3 regions of the Pseudomonas sp. Marseille-Q7302 genome follow, and region 1 is predicted to be linked to each of the others. Evidence: predicted binding sites of a transcription regulator. Region 1 holds the regulator's gene; each other region holds the start of a gene.
What was found. Region 1 encodes FliA, which starts transcription of late flagellar genes. Its sites were predicted from a motif close to CTAAAGTTTNNNNNNNNNNNGCCGNTAA; they were not measured.
Positions count from the first base shown of each region.

Region 2: the regulator FliA is predicted to act here: its motif matches at 4,934-4,961, upstream of ACWPW1_RS01955 (methyl-accepting chemotaxis protein).
Region 3: the regulator FliA is predicted to act here: its motif matches at 2,188-2,215, upstream of flgM (flagellar biosynthesis anti-sigma factor FlgM).

Region 1 is NZ_CBCOPK010000001.1:3,253,357-3,260,749, forward strand. It holds gene ACWPW1_RS15160 (chemotaxis protein CheA) at 1-938, opposite strand, end outside; gene ACWPW1_RS15165 (protein phosphatase CheZ) at 965-1,753, opposite strand; gene ACWPW1_RS15170 (chemotaxis response regulator CheY) at 1,773-2,147, opposite strand; gene fliA (RNA polymerase sigma factor FliA) at 2,235-2,975, opposite strand; gene fleN (flagellar synthesis regulator FleN) at 2,972-3,802, opposite strand; gene flhF (flagellar biosynthesis protein FlhF) at 3,895-5,223, opposite strand; gene flhA (flagellar biosynthesis protein FlhA) at 5,234-7,333, opposite strand.
Region 2 is NZ_CBCOPK010000001.1:403,365-410,757, forward strand. It holds gene ACWPW1_RS01925 (ATP-binding protein) at 1-809, shown strand, start outside; gene ACWPW1_RS01930 (thioesterase domain-containing protein) at 871-1,323, shown strand; gene ACWPW1_RS01935 (penicillin-binding transpeptidase domain-containing protein) at 1,382-3,085, opposite strand; gene ACWPW1_RS01940 (YkgJ family cysteine cluster protein) at 3,215-3,529, shown strand; gene ACWPW1_RS01945 (YkgJ family cysteine cluster protein) at 3,868-4,272, opposite strand; gene ACWPW1_RS01950 (xanthine phosphoribosyltransferase) at 4,276-4,848, opposite strand; gene ACWPW1_RS01955 (methyl-accepting chemotaxis protein) at 5,029-7,086, shown strand; gene ACWPW1_RS01960 (hypothetical protein) at 7,139-7,393, opposite strand, start outside.
Region 3 is NZ_CBCOPK010000001.1:3,357,379-3,364,771, forward strand. It holds gene cheR (protein-glutamate O-methyltransferase CheR) at 1-292, opposite strand, end outside; gene ACWPW1_RS15650 (chemotaxis protein CheV) at 335-1,267, opposite strand; gene flgA (flagellar basal body P-ring formation chaperone FlgA) at 1,366-2,094, shown strand; gene flgM (flagellar biosynthesis anti-sigma factor FlgM) at 2,255-2,563, shown strand; gene ACWPW1_RS15665 (flagella synthesis protein FlgN) at 2,624-3,091, shown strand; gene ACWPW1_RS15670 (flagellar brake protein) at 3,183-3,917, shown strand; gene ACWPW1_RS15675 (MFS transporter) at 3,960-5,315, opposite strand; gene ACWPW1_RS15680 (glycosyltransferase family 2 protein) at 5,360-6,208, opposite strand; gene ACWPW1_RS15685 (SMR family transporter) at 6,222-6,578, opposite strand; gene ACWPW1_RS15690 (sugar phosphate isomerase/epimerase family protein) at 6,575-7,393, opposite strand, start outside.

The DNA of each region.
Region 1 (7,393 bases):
GGTGCAGCTACGGGCTCGGCGGGGCCACTGAACTTGCCCTTGCCATGGAGTTCATCGAGCAGGGATTCGAACTCGTCATCGGTGATCTCATCACCACTCGCCGCCGCCGGAGCAGCCGTGACGGGTGCCGATGCGGCCGGCGCAGGAGCCTCGTTCGCGACGAACTTGCCCTTGCCGTGCAGCTCGTCGAGCAGGGCTTCGAATTCGTCATCGGTGATCTCGTCGCCACCCGTGGCGGCTGGCGCAGGTGCCGTGGCAGCCACCGGAGCCGCCGCTGGCGCCTCGTTGAACTTGCCTTTGCCATGCAGCTGATCGAGCAAGGCCTCGAATTCGTCGTCGGTGATGTCCTCGCCACCGGCGGCACTGGCGGTTTCCGCAGTGGCCCCCTGGTCGGCACCCGGCTCGCTGCCCAGGGCATCGAGCAGGTTCTGGAAATCGGCATCGCTCAGTTCCGGCTCGGCAGCCGCCGCGGCAGTCGGAGCGGGCTCTGCGGCGGCGACCGGGGCAGCAGCCACGGGCGCAACCGGAACCGGCGCCGGCTCACTGCCGGCGGGTTCGGCCAGGCGGGCCAGGGCCGCCAGCAATTCAGGCGAGGCCGGGGTCGGCTCTTCGCGTTCACGGACCTGACCGAACATTTCGTTGACGGAATCCAGTGCCTGCAGCACCACATCCATCAGCTCGGCATCCACGCGGCGTTCGCCTTTGCGCAGGATGTCGAACACGTTTTCCGCGATATGGCAGCACTCGACCAGGGTATGGAGCTGCAGGAAACCGGCACCGCCCTTTACGGTATGGAAGCCACGGAAAATGGCATTCAGCAGATCCATGTCATCCGGGCGGCTTTCCAGCTCGACCAATTGTTCGGACAACTGTTCGAGAATCTCGCCGGCCTCTACCAGGAAATCCTGGAGGATTTCTTCATCGGCGTCGAAGCTCATTCCTGCACTCCCCAAGAGGGTCTGGGTCAAAAGCCCAGACTGGATAGAAGATCGTCGACGTCGACCTGAGCGGCCACGACGTCTTCACGCTTATCGGCATGAATCTGCGGACCTTCACCCTTCATCGTCTTTTCTTTTCGATTCTGTTCGATCAGCGCGGTGTGATCGTGACTGAAGCCGGTATAGCGATCGACCTGACTGGCCATCATCACCAGCTTGACGAGGTCTTTCTCGATCTGCCCGACGAGATTGACGACCCGCTTGATCACCTGACCGGTGAGATCCTGGTAGTCCTGCGCGAGGAGAATGTCGTTGAGCTTGGCCGACAGCTGTTCGGCACTGCTCTCGCTGTGGCTGAGGAAGGCGTCGACGCGCTTGGCCAGTTCGCGGAATTCGTCCGCGCCCATTTCCCGGCGCATGAATTTCTTCCAGTCGGCATGCACGGCACGGGCCTCGTCGCCGAAGTTGCCTACCAGCGGCGCGCTCTCCTCCACCAGATCCATGGTCCGGTTGGCGGCGTTCTCGGTCATCTTCACCACGTAGGAGAGACGATCGGTGGCATCGCTGATCTGGGAGACCTCTTCGCCGGCCATGCCGCGCGGATCGATCTCGAAGTTGACGATGGCATTGTGCAGCTCGCGGGTCAGCTTGCCGACTTCCTGGTAAAGACCCCGATCACGCAGTTGATTGAGCTCATTGATAACATGCACGGCCTGGGTGAAATCGCCGCTTTCCAGGCATTTCACCAGCTCTTGGGCGTGCTGTTTTAGATTCGACTCGAAGTCGCTGAAGCTGTTGGTGCCAAGCTGATCCATAACGTCCCCGCGGCTTTCTTCAGCCGTTCACCCGCTCGAAGATCTTGTCGATCTTTTCTTTCAGCACCTGGGCGGTGAAAGGCTTGACCACATAGCCATTCACGCCGGCCTGAGCGGCTTCGATGATCTGCTCACGCTTGGCCTCGGCGGTCACCATCAGCACCGGCAGGGTCTTCAGGCGCGCGTCGGCGCGGACCTGGCGCAGCAGGTCGATGCCGGTCATGCCAGGCATGTTCCAGTCGGTGACGAGAAAATCGAAGTTGCCGCTCTGCAGCATCGGCAGTGCGGTATTGCCGTCGTCTGCTTCGGCGGTATTGGTGAATCCCAGATCGCGCAGCAAATTCTTGATGATGCGTCTCATCGTGGAAAAATCGTCCACGATGAGGATTTTCATGTTCTTGTCCAAGTCGACCTCCGTCCTAATCCGCACACACGCCACAAGGCGCGTCTAAGCAATCGTAGTAGCCTGAGTACCAGCCGGTTAACGCGAACGCCATTCCGCCAGCCGCGCCCGCAGGCGTGCCGCGCATTGACTGTGAAGTTGGCAGACACGTGACTCGCTCACACCCAGCACCTCGCCGATTTCCTTGAGGTTGAGTTCCTCGTCGTAATACAGCGAGAGCACCAGACGTTCACGCTCCGGAAGATTGGCGATGGCCTCGGCCAGGGCCTTGCGGAAGCGCTCGTCTTCCAGACCGCGACCGGGCTCGAGTTCATGCGAACCGCTCTCCTCGAGCCCATGCTCACCACCCTCCATGAGGTCGTCGAAGCTGAACAGGCGACTCCCCATGGTGTCGCCAAGGATGCCGTAGTACTCATCCAGACTCAATTTAAGTTCGGCCGCGACTTCGGAATCTTTAGCGTCACGACCAGTGCGCGCTTCCACTGCCCGAATGGCGTCGGTGACCATGCGCGTGTTGCGGTGCACCGAGCGCGGCGCCCAGTCGCCCTTGCGGACCTCATCGAGCATGGCACCGCGGATGCGGATGCCAGCGTAGGTCTCGAAGCTGGCGCCCTTGCCGGCGTCGTATTTGCGCGAGGCCTCCAGCAGACCGATCATGCCGGCCTGCATCAGGTCTTCGACCTGTACGCTCGCCGGCAGGCGCGCCAGGAGATGGTAGGCGATGCGTTTCACCAACGGCGCGTAGCGGTTGATGAGCTGCTCCTGCTGGGTACGTTCCGAGGTTTTGCTGTACATGCGAAGCCCGCTGGATGCTGTCATGCGTGGGTACCGATGGCTGGTTGCACAAGGCGCTCGACAAAGAACTCGAGATGGCCGCGCGGATTGGCGGGCAGCGGCCAGCCATCGACTTTCTGAGCCACCGCACGAAAGGCCAGTGAGGCCTTGGCACGCGGAAAGGCTTCGTACACGGGGCGCTGTTTCTGTACCGCTTTGCGCACCGCTTCATCGAACGGAATGGCGCCCACGTATTGCAAGGCGACATCCAGGAATCTGTCGGTCACCTTGGTCAGCTTAGCAAAGAGATTGCGGCCTTCCTGGGGTGTCAGCGCCATATTCGCCAACACCCGGAAACGGGTGACGCCATGGTCGCGATTGAGCAGCTTGATCAGGGCGTAGGCATCGGTGATGGAGGTGGGCTCGTCGCACACCACGACCAGGACTTCCTGGGCGGCGCGGACGAAGCTGACCACCTGGTCGCCGATGCCGGCAGCGGTATCGACGATGAGCACGTCGAGGTTCTCGCTGATGTCGCTGAAGGCCTGGATCAGACCGGCATGCTGGGCCGGCGTCAGATTGACCATCGCCTGGGTGCCCGAGGCTGCCGGGACGATGCGGATGCCGCCCGGCCCGTGCAGCAGCACGTCGCGCAGCTCACATTCGCCGGAAATGACGTCGGCCAGGGTGCGCTTGGGCGACAGCCCGAGCAGAACGTCGATGTTGGCAAGGCCCAGGTCGGCGTCGAGCAGCATGACGCGCCGCCCGATATCGGCCAGGGCCAAGGCCAGGTTGACCGACACATTGGTCTTGCCGACACCGCCTTTACCGCCCGTGACCGCTATGACTTGGACGGGATGCATGCTACCCATTGCCTGATACCTTTGATTGAAATCCGTCACACTTTAGACCAAGTGCATTTGGCGTGCCCAGGCATGCGATGCACCACTACCGTTCGTCGGCGCTAACCGGCGCGGCGGGCATTGCTCTGATACAGGCCGGCGAACATGCCGGCCATGGTTTCTTCGCTCGGCTCTTCGGACGCCTGCAGGCTCACGGCGCGGCTCACCAGCTGGTGGCTGCGAGCCGGATGCAGATCGTCCGGGATGCGCGGACCGTCGGCGATGTAGGCCACCGGCAGGCGCTGGCTGATGGCCAGGCCCAGGGCTTCGCCGAGGCTGGCGGCCTCGTCCAGCTTGGTCAGCACGCAGCCGCTCAGGCCGCAGCGCCGATAGCTGTGATAGGCCGCCTTGAGCACCTGGCTCTGGCTGGTGACACCCAGCACCAGGTAATTGCGAATCTTCAGCTGGCGGTTCGCCAGGGCTTCGAGCTGCGCCTTGAGCGCCGGATCGTTGGCGGGCATGCCCGCGGTATCGATCAGCACCAGACGCTTGCGTGCCAGGGGCGCCAGGGCCTGCGCCAGGGACTGGCCCGGATCGACCAGGGTCACCGGTACGTCGAGGATGCGGCCCAGGGTCTTGATCTGCTCCTGGGCACCGATGCGGAAGCTGTCCATGCTGACCAGCGCCAGACTCTGGGGACCGTACTTGAGCACGTAGTTGGCGGCGAGCTTGGCCAGGGTGGTGGTCTTGCCCATGCCGGCCGGACCGACGAAGGCGACGATGCCGCCCTCCTCCAAAATCTTGGCGTCAGTGGTCTTGGCCAGCTGGGCGAAGTTGGCCAGCAGCATGCGCCAGGCATGGCGCGGGTCCTGGATCTTGGCCACGCTGTCGAGCAGGTGGCGGGCCAGGTCGGCCGGCAGCCCCATGCGTTGCAGACGGCGCCAGAGGCCGGCCTGCTCCGGACGGGTGGACTGCACCTGCGTCCAGGCCATGGAGCCCAGCTGGACTTCCAGCAGTTCACGCAGGCCACTGAGTTCGCTGCGCATGGCTTCCAGGGCGCGGCGGTCTTCCGGCGCGGCGCTGGCGGCAGCTGCTGCAGCAGCCGGTTGGGGGGCACGCGGCGGGGCGATCACCGGCTCGCGACGGCTGTCGGCGGCGCTGATGGCGCCGAGCAGCTGCTTGTCCTTGGGTGCGGCCGAGGGCACGCCCGGCGCACGAATGCTGAGGTCGGCATGGGCCTGGGCGATCTTCGCATGGGTCTTGCGCAACTCCGCCTGCAGCTCCGCGTTGGGCGCAGCCGGTGCCGGAGCCTGGTAGTCCAGCGCCGCGGTCAGCTCGACCCCGCCGGCGACCCGGCGGTTGCTGAGGATGGCGGCATCCGGGCCCAGCTCGTCGCGTACCAGCTTCATGGCTTGACGCATATCGGCAGCGAAGAAACGTTTGACTTGCATGATCTAGACCTCAGCCATTCTGGCCAACGGTAGCGACGATGGTGACCTGCTTGTTGTCCGGAATTTCCTGGTAGGCCAGTACACTCATGTTCGGCGCTGCCATCCGGGCGAAGCGGGACATCATCCCGCGGATCGCACCAGCTACCAGCAGCACCACTGGCTTACCCATCATTTCCTGACGCTGCGCTGCCTCGATAAGGGAACGCTGCAGTTTTTCAGCCATGCCAGGCTCAAGGAACATACCGTCCTCGGCGCCCTGACCGGCCTTCTGCATACTACTTAGCAACATCTGTTCCAACCTTGGCTCAAGGGTGATAACAGGCAGCTCAGGCTCCATTCCTACGATGTTCTGGACGATTGCGCGGGACAACGCGACCCGTACGGCACCGGCGATGGCGGCGGGATCTTGACTCCGCGGACCGACGTTGGCGATGGCTTCGGCGATGGTGCGGATGTCGCGGACCGGTACCTGCTCCTGCAGCAGCTGCTGGAGGATCTTGAGCAGGGTCGACAGGGAGACGATGCCGGGCACCAGTTCTTCGGCCAGCTTGGGCGAACTCTTGGCCAGCACCTGCAGCAACTGCTGGACTTCTTCGTGACCAATCAGCTCGTGGGCATGCTTGAAGAGGATCTGGTTGAGGTGGGTGGCGACTACGGTACTGGCATCCACCACGGTGTAACCCAGGGATTGGGCCTGGTCACGCTGAGTGACGTCGATCCATACCGCTTCCAGACCGAATGCCGGATCCTTGGCGGCGACGCCATTGAGGGAGCCATAGACCTGACCGGGGTTGATCGCCAGTTCGCGGTCGGGATAGATCTCGGCCTCGGCCACACTCACCCCCATCAACGTCAGACGATAGGCATTGGGCAGCAGGTCCAGGTTGTCGCGAATATGAACTGACGGCATAAGAAAGCCGAGGTCCTGGGACAGCTTCTTGCGCACGCCCTTGATCCGTGCCAGCAGTTGACCACCCTGGTTGCGATCGACCATGGGGATCAGCCGGTAGCCGACTTCCAGACCCACCATGTCCACCGGGGTCACGTCGTCCCAACCCAGCTCCTTGGCCTCGGCCGGGCGCTGCACGGGAGCCAGGTCCTGCTGCTTCTTGGCTTCGACTTCGGCGGTCTGCTTGGCCTGGCGCTGACGCTTGTAGATCAGCCAGGCACCGGCGGCGGCACCACCGCCCAGACCAAGGAACGGCAGGTGCGGCATGCCCGGCACCAGGCCCATGGCGATGATGATGAAGGCCGATACCGCCAGCGCCTTGGGCGAAGCAAACATCTGACGATTGACTTGCTGACCCATGTCCTCGGCGGAAGAGACGCGGGTCACCATGATGGCGGCGGCGACCGACAGCAGCAGCGACGGGACCTGGGCCACCAGGCCGTCACCGATGGTCAGCAGGGCGTAGATGCGGGCAGCGTCGCCGAACGACAGACTGTGCTGGGCCATGCCGATGGCCATGCCGCCGATGAGGTTGATGAAGAGGATCAGCAAGCCGGCGACGGCGTCACCGCGCACGAACTTGCTGGCACCGTCCATGGAGCCGTAGAAATCGGCTTCCTGGCCCACTTCGGTCCGGCGCTTCTTGGCTTCGTTCTGGTCGATGATGCCGGCGTTGAGGTCGGCGTCGATCGCCATCTGCTTGCCGGGCATGGCATCCAGGGTGAAGCGCGCCGACACCTCGGAGATACGGCCGGCACCCTTGGTCACCACCACGAAGTTGATGATCATGAGGATGGCGAACACCACCGCACCGACCACGTAGTTGCCGCCGACCACCACCTCACCGAAGGCCTGGATGACCTTGCCCGCGGCGTCGTGGCCATCCTGGCCGTGCAGCAGCACCACGCGGCTCGAGGCCACGTTCAGCGCCAGGCGCAACAGGGTCGACACCAGCAGGATGGTCGGGAAGACGGCGAAGTCCAGCGGCCGCAAGGCGTAGACGCTGACCAGCAGGACCACGATCGACAGGGCGATGTTGAAGGTGAACAGCACGTCCAGCAGGAACGGCGGCATTGGCAGGGTCATCATGGCGAGCATCGCCAGGACGGCCAGCGGCACGCCCAGGTTGCCGCGAGCCAGACCGCGCATGTTGCCCATCATCAGGGATTTATCGACTTTCACACCCATTCCTCGCTTGCCGGTGCCGTCGTCACGGAAAGT
Region 2 (7,393 bases), 2.8 Mb from region 1:
GTCAGCAGCTGGACGCGGTGGAAACCGACCAGCGCGAGCTGCTCGACGAAAAGAACGTGCCCAGCGAGATCAGTCGCCTGATCCGTTCGCTCAACCGTTTGCTCGACCATGAGCGTCTGCAGCGCGAGCGCTACCGCGATACCCTCGGCGATCTCGCCCACAGCCTGAAGACGCCGCTGGCGGTGCTGCAGGGCGTGACCGAGGAATTGCGCCGCCGACCGCAGCTGGACCAGGAGGTCGGCACCCTGCAGACCCAGATCGAGCGGATGAACCAGCAGGTGATGTACCAGCTGCAAAGGGCCACGCGCCAGGGCGGTGCGGTGCTCAGCCGGCCGCTGGAGCTGGCGCCGCTGGTGGAGTCGCTGTTCAGTACCCTGGACAAGGTCTATGCCGAGAAGCGCGTCCAGACCGAACTCGACCTGCCGCTCAACCTGCGGGTGCAGGCCGAAGAGGCCGCCATGCTGGAGGTCTTCGGCAATCTGCTGGAAAACGCCTATCGCCTCTGCCTGACCCAGGTGCGGGTCAGCGCCTGGCGCCATACCGAGCACTGGATCGTCGACATCGAGGACGATGGCCCCGGCATCCCCGCCGAGCGCCGCGAAAGCGTGCTGCGTCGCGGCATGCGCATGGACAGCCGACACCCCGGGCAGGGCATCGGCCTGGCGGTGGTGCAGGATATCCTCGAAGGCTATCGCAGCAGCCTGACCATCGATGAATCGAGCTTGGGTGGCGCCCGTTTCCGCTTCCGCCTGCCGGCGGCGATTTCCCCGGAGCGGCCTTCCTTGGTGCACAATGGCGCCAGGACGTGACCCATGGGTCATGGCTTGCGTCTGCTCCTGATAGTGAAATTCTGTCTGTAAGGACCCCGGCATGAGCCGCGACTGCCGTCACCTCGAATCCCTGCTCCACCACGATATTCCCATCACCAAGGCCCTGGGCCTGGAAGTCCGCGACTGGAGCGAGCGGCGCCTGCAGCTGCACGCGCCGCTGGATGCCAACATCAACCACGCCAGCACCATGTTCGGCGGCAGTCTCTACTGCGTGGCCGTGCTGGCCGGCTGGGGCTGGCTGTACCTGCGCTTGCGCGAAGCGGGTATCGAGGAAGGGCACATCCTCATCCAGGAAGGCCAGATCAGCTATCCGCGACCCATCACCGCCGATGCCCTGGCCTTTGGCGAGCCGCCCGAGGACCGCGCGTGGGAGCGCTTCGAGACCACGTTCCGTCGCCGTGGCCGTGCCCGCATCACCCTGCAGTCGCGCATCGTCACCGAGAGCGGCGAAGACGGCGTGCGCTTCACCGGTCAGTACGTGCTGCACCGCTGAGCGTATGCAAGGCAATAAAAAGGGCGACTCCAGGGTCGCCCTTTTTATTGCCGCCTGACTAGCCGTGAGAGCGGGATTCGGTCTTGGTCTGCTGGGCGGTATCGGTCTGGGGCAGGTTATCCGGCGGCACGGCCAGGGCGCGCAGCGCGCCGGACATGATCTCGCTAAAAGTCGGTGCCGAGACCAGGCCGCCGAAGTAGCCTTCCTTGGTCGGACTGTCGAGCATGACCGCCAGCACCAGCTTGGGATCCGCCGCCGGCGCCATGCCGACGAACAGCGAGCGATAGGCGTGCTCGGTGTAGCTGCCGGAACCGGCCTTGCGCGCGGTACCCGACTTGCCGGCCACGTGATAACCGGGCACCCGGGCGCGATACACGCCGCCCTCGTCTTCCACCACGTGGTTGAGCATGCCGCGGATGCGCCGGGCGATGTTCGGGTCCATGGCCTGGATGCTCTGCTGCTTCTGGTCCTTGAGCAGGGTCAGGGGCGTGAGCTTGCCATCGTTGGCGATCACCGAGTAGGCCTGGGCCAGCTCAGCGACGTTCACCGCCAGACTGTAACCAAAGGACATACTGGCCGTGGCGATCTGCGACCACTTGGTATGCCCGGGCAGGTAACCCGCGTTCTCGCCAGGAAAGCCCAGCGACATGGGGTTGCCGAAGCCGACCCGACTGAGTTGCTCGTAGATGGGTAGCGGGCCGATCTGCAAGGCCACCTTGCTCATGCCGATGTTGGAGGAGTTGAGCAGCACACCGGTCATGGTCAGGACGCCGCGCCGTGCCACGTCGTGGATGGTGTGGCCGTCGATGGTCATCCAGCCCGGCGCCACGTCCACGGTACTGTTCTCGTTGAATTTGCCTGAGGCCAGCGCCGCCGACATGCTGAACGGCTTGATCACCGAACCGGGCTCGAAGGCGTCGGTCAGGGTGCGGTTGCGCATGTTGGGGATCTGCAGGGTGGCGCGGTTGTTGGGGTTGTAGGAGGGGAAGTTGGTCATCGCCAGGATCTGTCCGGTCTTGGGGTCGACCAGCACCGCGGATCCGGACTGGGCGCCGAACTTCTCCACGGCCGTCTGCAGCGCGCGGTAGGCGATGAACTGCAGTCGCAGGTCGATGGACAGGGCCACCTCCCGACTCGGCTGCGGCTGGCGCACCACGCGGATGTTCTTGACCACCGAGCCGCGCGGATTGATCAGCACCTCGCGTACGCCGCTCCGGCCCGCCAGCCAGTCCTCGAAGCCCAGTTCCAGGCCTTCCTGGCCGTGGCCGTCAATGTTGACCATGCCGATCACCTGGGCCACCAGGTCGGAGCTCGGGTAGTAGCGCTTGTATTCCTTGATCTGGCGGACACCTGGCACGCCGAGGGCCATGATGTTCTCGCCATCGATGGGCGACAGGGCGCGAGCCAGATAGAGGAAGTGCTTTTCCGGATGCCCGAGGATCAGGTTGCGCAGCTCGGCCTCCGGCTTGTGGATGGCCTGGGCCAGGCGCCCCAGCTGGTCGGCGCTGTCCTGCATTTCCGCCGGATTGCACCAGATGGTCACCACCTCGGTGGAAACCGCCAGGGGCGCACCGTTGCGATCGGTGATCATGCCGCGGGTGACCGGGATGGGAATGTGGCGCACCGAGCGACGGTCGCCCTGATCGCCGAGGAATTCGGCGTCGAACAGCTTGAGGTAGGTGATGCGTCCGGCGACCACGCAGGTCAACAGGACCAGCACGGCGACCACGACATAGAAGCGATAGCGGGGTGCGGCCGTCATGGCGGCTCCTGCGCGAGAAGAGGGCTTGGGCATGGTCACAACTGGTTACAACCATCGGGGACGCGCATGGTAACTGCTCCAGCCATCGGCCGGAAACCGCTGAGCGGTCGAGGGCGGTACACTGCACACATGAGCGACATCCCCCTGTACGATCTTTCTACCCCTGCCGTGACCTGCGAGAGCTGTCAGGCCTGGTGCTGCCGCCAGGAAGTCCTGCTGTTCGACGATGCCGGCGTGCCCGCGCGCTTCATCGAGGAAGACTGGACCGGTACCCGCATGAGGCGTCTCGACGACGGCTGGTGCGCCGCCCTGGATCGCGAGCAGATGAACTGCAGCATCTATGAGGTAAGGCCCTGGGTCTGCCGGATCTTCGACATGGCCGGTCCCGAATGCCTGGAAGAACGCGCGGACATGAAGCGGGCGATGGAAAGCGGCGAGTTCTGAGGCATTCGCCTGAAAGGTGCACCGTCCGGGTGGTCCCATCGCGGCCATGGGCCGCTCCTACGGAGCCATCCGACCGCTGTAGGAGCGGCCCATGGCCGCGAACAGCTACGTAGGGTGGCTAACGGCGCCAGCCTTGTCCACCTTGCAATGGCGCGGCCCTGTGGAAAACGCTGCGCGGTTTTCCAGGCTACAGGGGCGCTAGCGTCCTGTCGCGGCCTGGAACGCGACAGACCGTAGGTTGGGTTAAGACGGCTCTCTCGTCGAAGCCCAACGCGCGGAACCGAGCCCGCCCCGTTGGGCTTCGCTGGCGCTCAACCCAACCTACGCCGGCCCTTTGTCTAACGCAGCTTCTGCGGCTTGTAGGCGCAATAGCCGGGTCGTGGGCCGACGCGCGGGTGGTTACGGCAGGTGTCCGGGCGCTGGTCGTAGATGGTGCACAACCGCGTCTTGGGATGCAGGTAGAGGCAGTCGTTGTTGGACAGCCGCACCAGGGTGAACAGCCCGGTCTTGGCGTTGAGGCGTTCGACGACGCCGTCCTTCTTGAGCCGCTTGGCGATGTCCTTGAGCGGCTCGCCCTTCTCGAACTCGTCCACTACGCCCATGCGGATCAGATCGGACAGGCGGGCTTCCACCGGCAGGGTGCAGCAACTGGACGCGCAGTCCAGGCACATGGCCTTGTCGTAGCGGATCCAGGTTTCGGTGCGATCGAGATCGGCACCGAGAATGCGCAGTATCTGAGCCATGGCTTACTCGGCGAAGGTGACCTGACCGTCGGCCAGGGAGGCGACGCGGGCCAGGGATTCGACGCGATAGCCCTGGGCGTCGAGTTCGGCGCGACCGACCTGGAAGGACTTCTCGATGACGATGCCGAGACCCATGACCTGGGCACCGGCCTGACCGATGATGGAGATCAGCGCCTTGGCCGCCTTACCGTTGGCGAGGAAGTCGTCAATGATAAGCACCCGGTCGTCGGACGCCAGATGCATGGTCGAGACGGCTATGGTGCTCTCGGTCTGCTTGGTAAAGGAATAGACACTCGCGACCAGTAGATTGTCAGTAAGCGTCAGTGACTGATGCTTGCGCGCGAAGATCACCGGTACGCCCAGCTCCAGACCGGTCATCACCGCCGGGGCGATGCCCGAGGCTTCGATGGTCACGATCTTGGTGATGCCGGCATCGGCGAAGCGGCGGGCGAACTCCTGACCGATGTCCCGCATCAGCGCCGGGTCGATCTGGTGGTTGAGGAAGGCATCGACCTTGAGCACCTGCTCGGAGAGTACTTGGCCTTCGGTGCGAATCTTGGCTTTGAGGCGTTCCACGCGGACGATCCTTTAACGGCAACGCCCGGGCCTGAGTGCAGGACCGGGTCTGGGAATACGGGAGGGCGGCGATTGTGCCCTATCTTTCAAGAAAGTCGTTAGTTTGCCGACAAATCGCCTTATAGATACCCGCAACGGGTAGCGGCGTTTGCCAGCGGAAGGGCAGAGGAGCGGTCATCGATGGACGTTTTGTTGTCACCAGGGATTCGTGTGCTGAGCCGCTTCGGCTTCGCGCGCAAGTTTGCACTGCTCCTCGTGCTGTTCATTCTGCCACTCACGGTCAGCCTCTGGCTGCTCGGTGCGGATTTCCAGGCCAAGCTGGCGACGGTCAGCGGCGAACGCAGTGGCGTCCGGCTCTTGCAACGCCTGGATGTGCTGGAGGCCGAACTCAACGCCCAGCGCAACCTCACCGCGCGCTGGAAGGCGATCGACACCGCTCGGCAACCGACCCCGGCGGTGCAGGCCGCCATCGCCGCCTTGGAGGGCCGCAGTGACAGCGGTCGCGCGAGCCTCGCCGCGCTACAGCAGCAACTGGCGGCCGAGGCCCTGGGCAGTGGCGTGCAGCAACGCTTCCAGGAGCTCCAGCAGGCCTTAACCGGCCTCGACGTCAAGGATCTGCGCAATCTGGGCTGGTGGCCGGACGGCTACGACAGATTCACCGCGGCCCTGGGGGCCGTCCAGGCGTTGCGTGAGGAGATCGCCCTCGACAGCGGCCTGATCCTCGATCCCTGGCTGGAAACCTATCTGCTGATGCAGATCAGCACCACCCAGTCGGTCGAGCTGTACGAGCGACTAGGACGCCTGGCCAGTGTCGGTCAGGCCAGCGTGGTGTCCGGTCAGTTCAGCCTGCAGAGCCGACTGCAGTTGCGCGACCTGCGCGCGCGCGTTGGCGACTCCCACGAGAGCCTGACCAAGGTCGGCGCCCTGCTCAGCAGCAAGCTACCCGCCGACCTGGCCGGCTGGAAGAACGACTACCAAAAGGTCAACAGCCAGCTGGAGGCCAGCCTCAAGACCCTCGATCAGGGCATCTTCAGTGGCGAGATCACCCTCAAGCCGGAGCAGTTCGAAGCCACCCTGGACGGCGTCCTGCAAGGGCTGCAGGCCTTCCGCCAGCAGACCCTCGAAAGCCTGGATCAGCGGCTGCAGTTCTATCGCGCCGATGCCGTCCACCGTTTCGGCTTCATCGTCGCCGGCTTCGGGCTGCTGCTGGTGGTGACCTGTTATCTGCTGCTGTGCATGCAGGCGGCCATCCGCGGCAGCGCGCGGGGCATCACTACCCTGGCCGAAGGCTTGCGTGACGGCGATCTGACCCGCACGGCCCAGGTGAACGGACGCGACGAGCTGGCGGAAATCGGGCGGGCACTGGACCTGGCCGTGGTGCAGCTGCGGGCCAGCCTGCAGACGGTCGATCGGGAGAGTCGCCAGGTAGGTACGGCGTCGGGTGAACTGGGACAGCAGGCCGAGGCGGCGTTGGGCGCGGTGGAAGCCCAGCGCCAGCAGATCACCCAGATCGCCACTGCGGCGACCGAGCTGGCGGCCACTGCCCAGGGCGTGGCCCGGAGTTGCGAAGAGGCCGCCGGGCGCGCCGAGCAGATGCGCGGCATCGCTCAGGTCAGCCAGCGCGATAGTCGCCAGACCACCGCCAGCATCCAGCGCCTCAATCAGCGGTTGGACGAGACCGCGGCGGCCATGGCCCAGGTCAACACCCAGGCCGGGGAGATCCAGCAGGTGGTGGACGTCATCCGTGGCATCGCCGAGCAGACCAATCTGCTGGCCCTCAACGCTGCCATCGAGGCGGCGCGCGCCGGTGATCAGGGCCGTGGTTTCGCCGTGGTCGCCGACGAGGTACGTTCATTGTCGCAGCGCACCCAGGCCTCCACGGCACAGATCGCCGGCACTGTCGGCAGTCTGAGCAGTACCGTGGCCCAGGCCGTGTCGCTGATGCAGGAGGCCTGTGGTCAGGCGGCCAGCGACGCCCAGTCGGTCACCGGCCTGGGGCAGCGTCTGGAAGAGATCGCCGAATCGGTGCAGGGGGTGTCCGATACCCTGGTGCAGATCGCCACGGCGGCTGAACAGCAGGCGGTCACCGCCGATCAGGTCAGCGGCAATATCCAGCAAATCGATGGCGCCGCTGCCGAGCTGCTCGGCAATGCGCGCACGGTGCAGAGCACGGCGGTCGGCCTGGACGCGGGCAGCCGCACCCTGGCGGCCAACACCACGCGTTTCCGCCTGGGCTAGAACGCAGAAGGGGCGCCTGTCAGGGCGCCCCTCCCACTCAAAGAACCGCTGATCAGGCCCGGGTATCGAGCAGCCGGCCCAGGGTTTCCTGAGAGGCCTGCATGACCTTGGTACCGGCCAGCGCCTGGTACTTGCCGACATCCAGATTGACCAGTTGGCTCGCCATGTCAGCCTGGCTGTTGGTGGTCGCGCCCAGGGCTTGCTGTTCGTTGCGCGCGGTCTGGGAGGCGAGGGCGGCACCGGCCTTTTCGACCGTGCGGCTGCCGTTCTGGTAGGCCTGCACCCCTGCGTAGAGGGTATTGCTTGA
Region 3 (7,393 bases), 100 kb from region 1:
TCTTCGTCAACTCCGGCAAGAGGCGGTTCTTGAGTACCTCGAAGGGATAGGTGTCGCGAAACCAGAGGGTTTCGTTGGTCGTCATCGCATCGATGACCTTTTCCCGCAAACCGCCACGGGGCTGCATCTGGATGCGCTGCACCAACTCCGACAACGTCTTGATCCCCTCGGTCTCCATCAGCTTGTTGAGCCGACTGGAGACAAGGTACTGCTTGTTGTCACCGAGCAGGATCCCGCTGGATTTCTCGAGGAAATCACGAAAAAGCACAAAATCCGCGTTGACTGCTGACACTGCCGCTCCGCCTTCTGGATACCGGGATAGAGACGCCTTCACCTAGTGACTGTCGACCGCATTGATGCGCTCGGCTACCCGGGAGGCAAGATCATCGGGACGGAACTTGGCCAGGAAGTCGTCCGCGCCGACCTTCTTGACCATCGCCTGGTTGAAGACGCCGGACAAGGAGGTATGCAGCAGTATATGCACTTTCTGCATTCGCGGATCATGACGGATTTCCGCCGTGAGGGTGTAGCCATCCATTTCCGGCATCTCGATGTCGGAAATGATCATCAGCAGCTCCTCTTCCGGACGCTTGCCTTCGTCGACCATACCCTGCAGGTAATTTAGCGCCTGACGACCGTCATTGAGCGAGATCACCTCTACTCCAACGGTTTCCAAGCAGCGGGTCACCTGCTTGCGCGCCACCGAGGAGTCGTCGACGATCAATACCCGCTTGGTGACGGCCTTCGCCTGTACCACGTCGCTGATCACGCCGGCCGATACGGTCTCGACGGACGGTGCCACCTCGGAAAGGATCTTTTCCACGTCGATGATCTCGACGAGCTGATTGTCGACCCGGGTGACGGCGGTCAGGTAGTGATCACGACCGGTACCCTTGGGCGGCGGATTGATGCCTTCCCAGTTCATGTTGACGATCCGCTCCACCGAACGCACCAGGAAGCCCTGCACCTTGGTGTTGTACTCGGTGATGATCACGAAGCAGTTGTTGATGTCTTCCAGGCCACGACGACCGGTGGCCATGGCCAGGTCGATGATGGGGAAGGTGCCGCCACGGATGCTGGCCACGCCGCGCACCACCGGGCTCGATTTCGGCATCACGGTGAGCTTGGGGCACTGCAGCACCTCCTTCACCTTGAAGACGTTGATGCCGTAGAGCTGCGAGCCGTCCAGGCGGAACAGCAGCAGCTCCAGACGGTTCTGGCCCACCAGTTGGGTACGTTGGTTGACTGCGTCCAATACACCAGCCATTTGGCGACTCCTCTCGTTGCCTCGGACCGGTTGGAAAACTCGGCACAGGGCTTGCTTAGATGTGACTCATGAAGATCGAAGTGACGTGTTTCCGACCTATGAAAACCTCTTGCCGCTGGGCTGCGAATCTCATGTTGATCCTGGCATGCCTGGGCGGAAAGGCCTATGCAGAAGGCGACTACACCTCATCTGACGAACTTATCGGCGCTGTCGAAAGTTTTCTTGAGGAGCGCGTGCAGGAATATTTACTGGACACCCATTCCGACGCCCGCCATGAAACCCAAATCAACTCCCTTGATCCCCGCCTGCGCCTCGCCGCCTGCGACAAACCTCTGACGCTGTCGCAACAAGGTACTCCTGCGCCGGTGGGCCGGATCAACGTCAAGGTACGGTGTGAAGGCAGTAGTCCCTGGACGGTGTTCGTGCCAGCCCAGGTCAAGCTCTATCGCCCCGTGGTCGTCACCTTGCAGCCCCTTCTACGCGGCACGGTGCTGGACACGAGCAACATAGCCCTGGTCGAACGGGATGTCGGGACGCTGACACAGGGCTATCTCACCAGCCTGGAACAGGTGATCGGGACCCAGCTGAAACGTCAGGTGGTCAGCGAGCAGGTGCTGGCGCCCTCCTTTATCGAGCAGGCCGAACTCATTCGCAAGGGCGAACAGGTGGTCATCAATGCCCGCAGCGCCTCCTTCAGCATTCGCATGCAGGGTGAAGCCCTGTCCAATGGCGCCAAGGACGAGGAGATTCGGGTACGGAATCTGAGCTCCAACCGGGTGATTCGCGGTCGGGTGGTCGATCAGGGACAGGTGGAGGTAGCGCTTTAGCGAAGGAGCCAAAAGAGGTACCTTGAACGTCCGCCTCCTGAACCTCTGCTTTCCATCCTGTCGAAGGATGTGAACCGGCGCACAGGTCTACGGCTAAAGTTTCGGCGGGGTACGCCGATAAGCCGGGTATGCGAACGAGACGACACGAGGATCTCCACTCATGGCTCTAGATATCAATCGCCTGAATTCGTCCTCTACTGCGGGCATAGGCAATACCAAGGCCGCGTCCACCAAGGATGTGTCCACGGCTCAAACCAGCGACGTCAAGGCTACCAAGAGCACCGCCTCCGGCGAGTCGGTCAGCTTGAGCGCCGAAGCCAAGCAACTGAGCTCCCTGACGGCTGGGCTCAAGGATCTGCCGGTGGTCGACAGTGACAAGGTCAGCCGCCTGAAACAGGCCATCGCCGATGGCTCCTACAAGGTCGACAGCCAGAAGGTGGCCGACAAGCTGATGGCGTTCGAGTCCTGACGCCCGGTTCGGCATGGCCTTCCTGACGATCGCAACTAAGGTTCGAACGGAAAACGCGCCATGCCCAATGCTACCTTGCTCGACATCACTCGCCACGACATCGACCTGAGCGAGCAACTGCTGGCTTTGATCGAGCAGGAATTCCAGGCCCTGAGCGAGCGTCAGCTCGAACGGCTGGAGTCGCTGCTGGACACCAAGCAGATCCTGCTCAAGCAGCTCGATCAGCATGCCCAGCAGCGTACCGCCCTGCTCCAGGCCCATGGCCTGCAGGTCGATCTGCAGGGGCTGCAGGCCTATGCGTCCAGACAGCCCGATGGCGAAGAGCTACTGGCGGCTTCCAACCAGCTCGCGCAGCTCATGGAGCAGTGCAAGATCCGCAACGTGCGTAATGGCCAGATCATCCAGGCCAATCGCTTCGTGGTCGGCAAACTGCTCAACGTGCTGCAGGGCACTTCGGCTCCCACTTTGTACAATCGGCGCGGCAGCCAGACCGGTGGCGGTTATCAGCGCCCGCTGAGTTCGGCTTGATCACCGTCGTTTTTCCCGCACTGGCGTTTTCCGCTGTACAGATGGCCGTTAGCCATTATGCTTGCTGACCGCTGTCTACAGGAGTTCTCAGGTGCAAGGTGCCTCTGCTAGCCAAAACGCCCCCCAGCCACCCCAGGTGTACCGTTCCAAAGGAGAAATCCTGGCGTGCTTGCGGCCTGCGCAACAGCAGCACATCCCGCTGCGGATCACGTTCAGCCGACAGGATCAGCAATTCCAGAGTTTCGTCGTCGAGATCGACGAGACCAAGGGCCTGATCGCCCTGGACGAATTCATTCCGCGCGAGGCGGAGCGACTGCTCGAGCAGGGTAGGCCCTTTCGCGTGGACAGCTTTCATGAAGGCATTCGGGTGACCTGGCAGATCGATCGCCCCGTGCAATTCAGCGAGCTCGACGGCAACCGCTGCTACTGGGTCGAGTTGCCCAGCGAACTGACCTACCACCAGCGGCGCAATGCCTATCGGGTCAAGCTGCTCCTGACCCAGCCGGCCACGGCAGAACTGAGTCAGATAGACAGCCAAGTACAGCTACGTGGCCAGTTGATCGACCTGTCAGCTACCGGCTGCAAGCTGCGTTTTCCTGGTAACGTCACCCACCTGCTGCAACCGGGGCAACTGGTACAGAGCTTTACCGCCGAGCTGCCTATCGGGGCCATCAACACCCCGATAAACATTCGCCACGTGGCGTGCACGGAGCGCATGGAATACAGTGAGGTCGGCGTCAGCTTCCACAATCTGGGCGGCGCCGCTCAACGCCAGATCGAACGCCTCGTCTACCAGCTGCAGCGAGAGAACCGCCGGTTCGAATGACCAGCCGGGCGCCCACGACTGCTGGACGCCCTCCTCCACCTCTCAGGTCGCCTTGGATTCAGGCGGGTTCTCCAGGAACTCGATCTCTTCCTGCAAAGGCGCCCCCTCCTCGGCAGGCTCCTCCTCTACGACCGGCTCAGTGTGCATCTGGTCATGTACCACCTGGCTATCGACCCGTGGATCCAGCGCGGCCACCAGCGGCGAGCTGGTCGATCCCTCGGGCATGGGCACGTGGCTCAGCGGCGCCTCCTCGACCAGATGCTTACCGGTAACTGCATTCGGACGGATCCGCCAGATCAAAATCCCGCCGCAGAGTACTACGAAGGCATAGAGCATGTTGGGTCCGACCAGATTCATCAGGCCGCCCACCAACAGTGGCCCGATACAGGCACCGACCCCGAAGGTCACCAGCAGCATGGCGCTCAGTGAAACCCGCCGCTCACCTTCGATGTGATCGTTGGAAAGCGCTACCGCCAGGGGATAGAGCACGAATTGCAGCAGACTGACGATAAGGCCCAAAGGTAGCAGCACTATCGGCGGCACCTTAGGCAGTACGGCCAATGGCAAGGCCGCGATGGTCAGGGCAATAGCGATACCTCGAATCAGCCAACTGCGATCATGACGATCCGACAGCCAACCGATCGGCCACTGAGCGATCAGACCGGCGAAGATGCAGCACGCCATGAACAGACCGATGCGTTCGGTAGGCAGTCCCTGGGCGCTGGCATAGAGCGGGGCCAGGCCATAGAAGGAGCCGATCACCAATCCGGCTACCAGGGTGGTGGTAAGGGACTGCGGAATTCGCTGGATGAAGAAGGTCGGTTCCAGTGGCGCCGGCTTGAGCGGCGCCGGGTGGATCTTGCCGGTGACCGCCACCGGCACCAGACAGAGCGCATAGCAGATGGCGACCAGCATCAGCTTGTCGACGCCGAGATCGGGCGAGACCACCAGCACGACCTGCCCCAGCGCCAGGCCGAGATAGGAAGCTGTCATGTAGCCGGAAAAAACCTTGCCCCGCTCGCCGGGCCCGGCCTGCTCATTGAGCCAGCTCTCCAGCACCATGTACTGGCACATCATGCCCATGCCGATCAGCACCCTCAGCGCCAGCCACACGGGCAGCCAGGGCAACAGCCCTATGCCCAGCACCGCGGCGCCGACGACACCTGCGCAGGTCACATAGGCCCGGATATGGCCGACCTTGGCGATCAGCCGGTGCCCGAGCTTGCCGCCTATCACCAGCCCCGCGTAATAGGCGGCGGTCAAAGCGCCTACCCAAAGCCCTTGGACCTGATCGGCGGCCAGCCGCAGCCCCAGATAGGTACTCAGCAGACCGGTCCCGATCAACATCAACAGCGTCGCGAAATAGAGCCCGCGAAACGCCGACAGCACACGCACCATTGCCTACTCCATCGTCTCTTGCACATCAGGCAAGCGCGACGGGATCAGCTTCGTCGTTGCGCTGCCAGCTGGGCATCCGCGCCCAGGCGTGGGTTGTAGTGGCCTGCACAGGCCTTCATCAGTACCTGCAGCACCGACAGATTACCTCTGACGCTGCTGATCTTGGTGGGTACCTCGCCCTTCGGATAGCGCCGCACGGTAGGGAGTTCCACGCAGCGATAACCCAATTTGGGTACCCGATAGGAAAGATAGGCCAACAACTCGTAGGTGCTGAACTCATCGCGGAACGGCGCGACACGCGGATCCAGCAGCATGGCCCGGCTGTAGGCGCGGAAACCCTGGGTGGTATCGGTCCAGTGGAAGCCGGACGCCAGGCTCAGCATGGGCGCGTGGATGAAGCGGATGGCGAAGTCGCGGGACTTGGGCGTGTTCTCGGCCACGCCACCGGCCAGAAAGCGCGAGGCCTGGACGAAGTCGTAGCCCTGCTCGATGGCCTCGATGAAGCGCGGGATGGCATCGGGATCATCCTTGTCGTTGCCGTCGATGGTCACGATGCCGGTATAACCTTCATCGAGCACGAAAGCATAGGCGCAGCGCAGCTGGGCGCTGAGCTTGCCTGGCGCGGTCTTGACCAGCAGCCCGCGGACGCCCAGTTTCTGCAACCGTTGCGGCTCCAGCGAGCCATCGGTGCTGCCACCGTCGACGATGATGACATCGGCGATGTCGGCGATCTTCACCGCCGCCATGCGCCGCAGGAGATTGAGGATCCGCTCGCCTTCGTTGATGACCGGAATCACCACGCAATGCGGACGGCTGCGACCATTCCAGAAGGTCGTCGAATAGCTGGGTACCTGCCAGAGGGCACGCTCGGTGGCGGGAATTGCAGTAGTCATAGGTCCTCCAGATTCAACCGACACGGGCCGTGATGAGGGCGACACCGGCGATGATCAGGACGATGCCTGCCGCCGTGGTCCAGGGAAAGGCTTCGCGAAAGATCACCACCGACAGCAGGGCGACACTAGCGATGGCCCCGGCGGTGAGTACCGGGTGCGCCACGTTCAGCGGCAGCTTGGCCAGCGCGGCGGCGTACAGCAGGAAAGCCAGCCCATACATGAAGAGGCCAAGCCAGAACGGCCAGTTGGCCAGGGCACCCATGGGATCGCTCAGGCTGGGAAAACGCCGCGGCGGCAGCATGGCGAGCTTTACCAGCACGCTTGCCGAAGCATTGGAGGCGATGCCCAGGATCAGGATCAGCCACTTCATGCCGCGACCTCCGGCAAATCACGATAAGCCCGGATCGCCGTCTGGACGCCACGCTCCAGCGCCGCCAGGTTGGAGCCCTGCTTCGCCGGCAGCATCTCGATGCTGACCACCTGCTCCGGCAGGCGCCGGGTCAGGGCGAAGGCGATACCGTCGTGGTTGGTGCCGCCCTCCCCCAGGGTCACCAGATCCGGCTCGCTCGCGTGGACGTGGCCGATCAGCTCGGCATGCTCTTCGAGCACGCGCGCGGCATCTTCCTCGTTGATGGTCAGGGCACCGGTGTCGAGTTGCATGAGGATTGCCGGGTGGTCCACCGCCCGCACCACGGCGGCCGTGGAATCGCTGTCGATCATGAAATTGGCGCCATAGCGCGGCGGATTCGGCTCCAGGCAGATCTGGACGCTACGGGCCGCAGCCACATCGCCCAGACGACGGAAGAAGTCACGCGCCTGTGCCAGAGCTTCCTCGTCGCTCAGTCCGGTGCGATCCCGGTTGCGTGGCGAACCGAACACCAGACGCGTCGCCCCCAGGCCTTCGGCGACCCGGCAGACGCCCTCCAGCTGGGCCAGCAGCGCACGCTGGACGTCGTCGCTACCAAAGACGTTGAGTCCCGTGGTGCCGAACAACAGCGCCTGCATGCCGGTGATCTCGATACCCCGGGCCTGCCATTCCTGGCGTACCCGCTGGATGTCCTGGGCGGTCGCCGTCTTGGGATCGGCGAAATATTTGCCGGGGGCGATATCGATGGCGTCCACCCGATGCTGCTGCAGGATCTCGGCGACCATGGCGTCGTCGGCAGGGTCCCAGGCGATATTGGA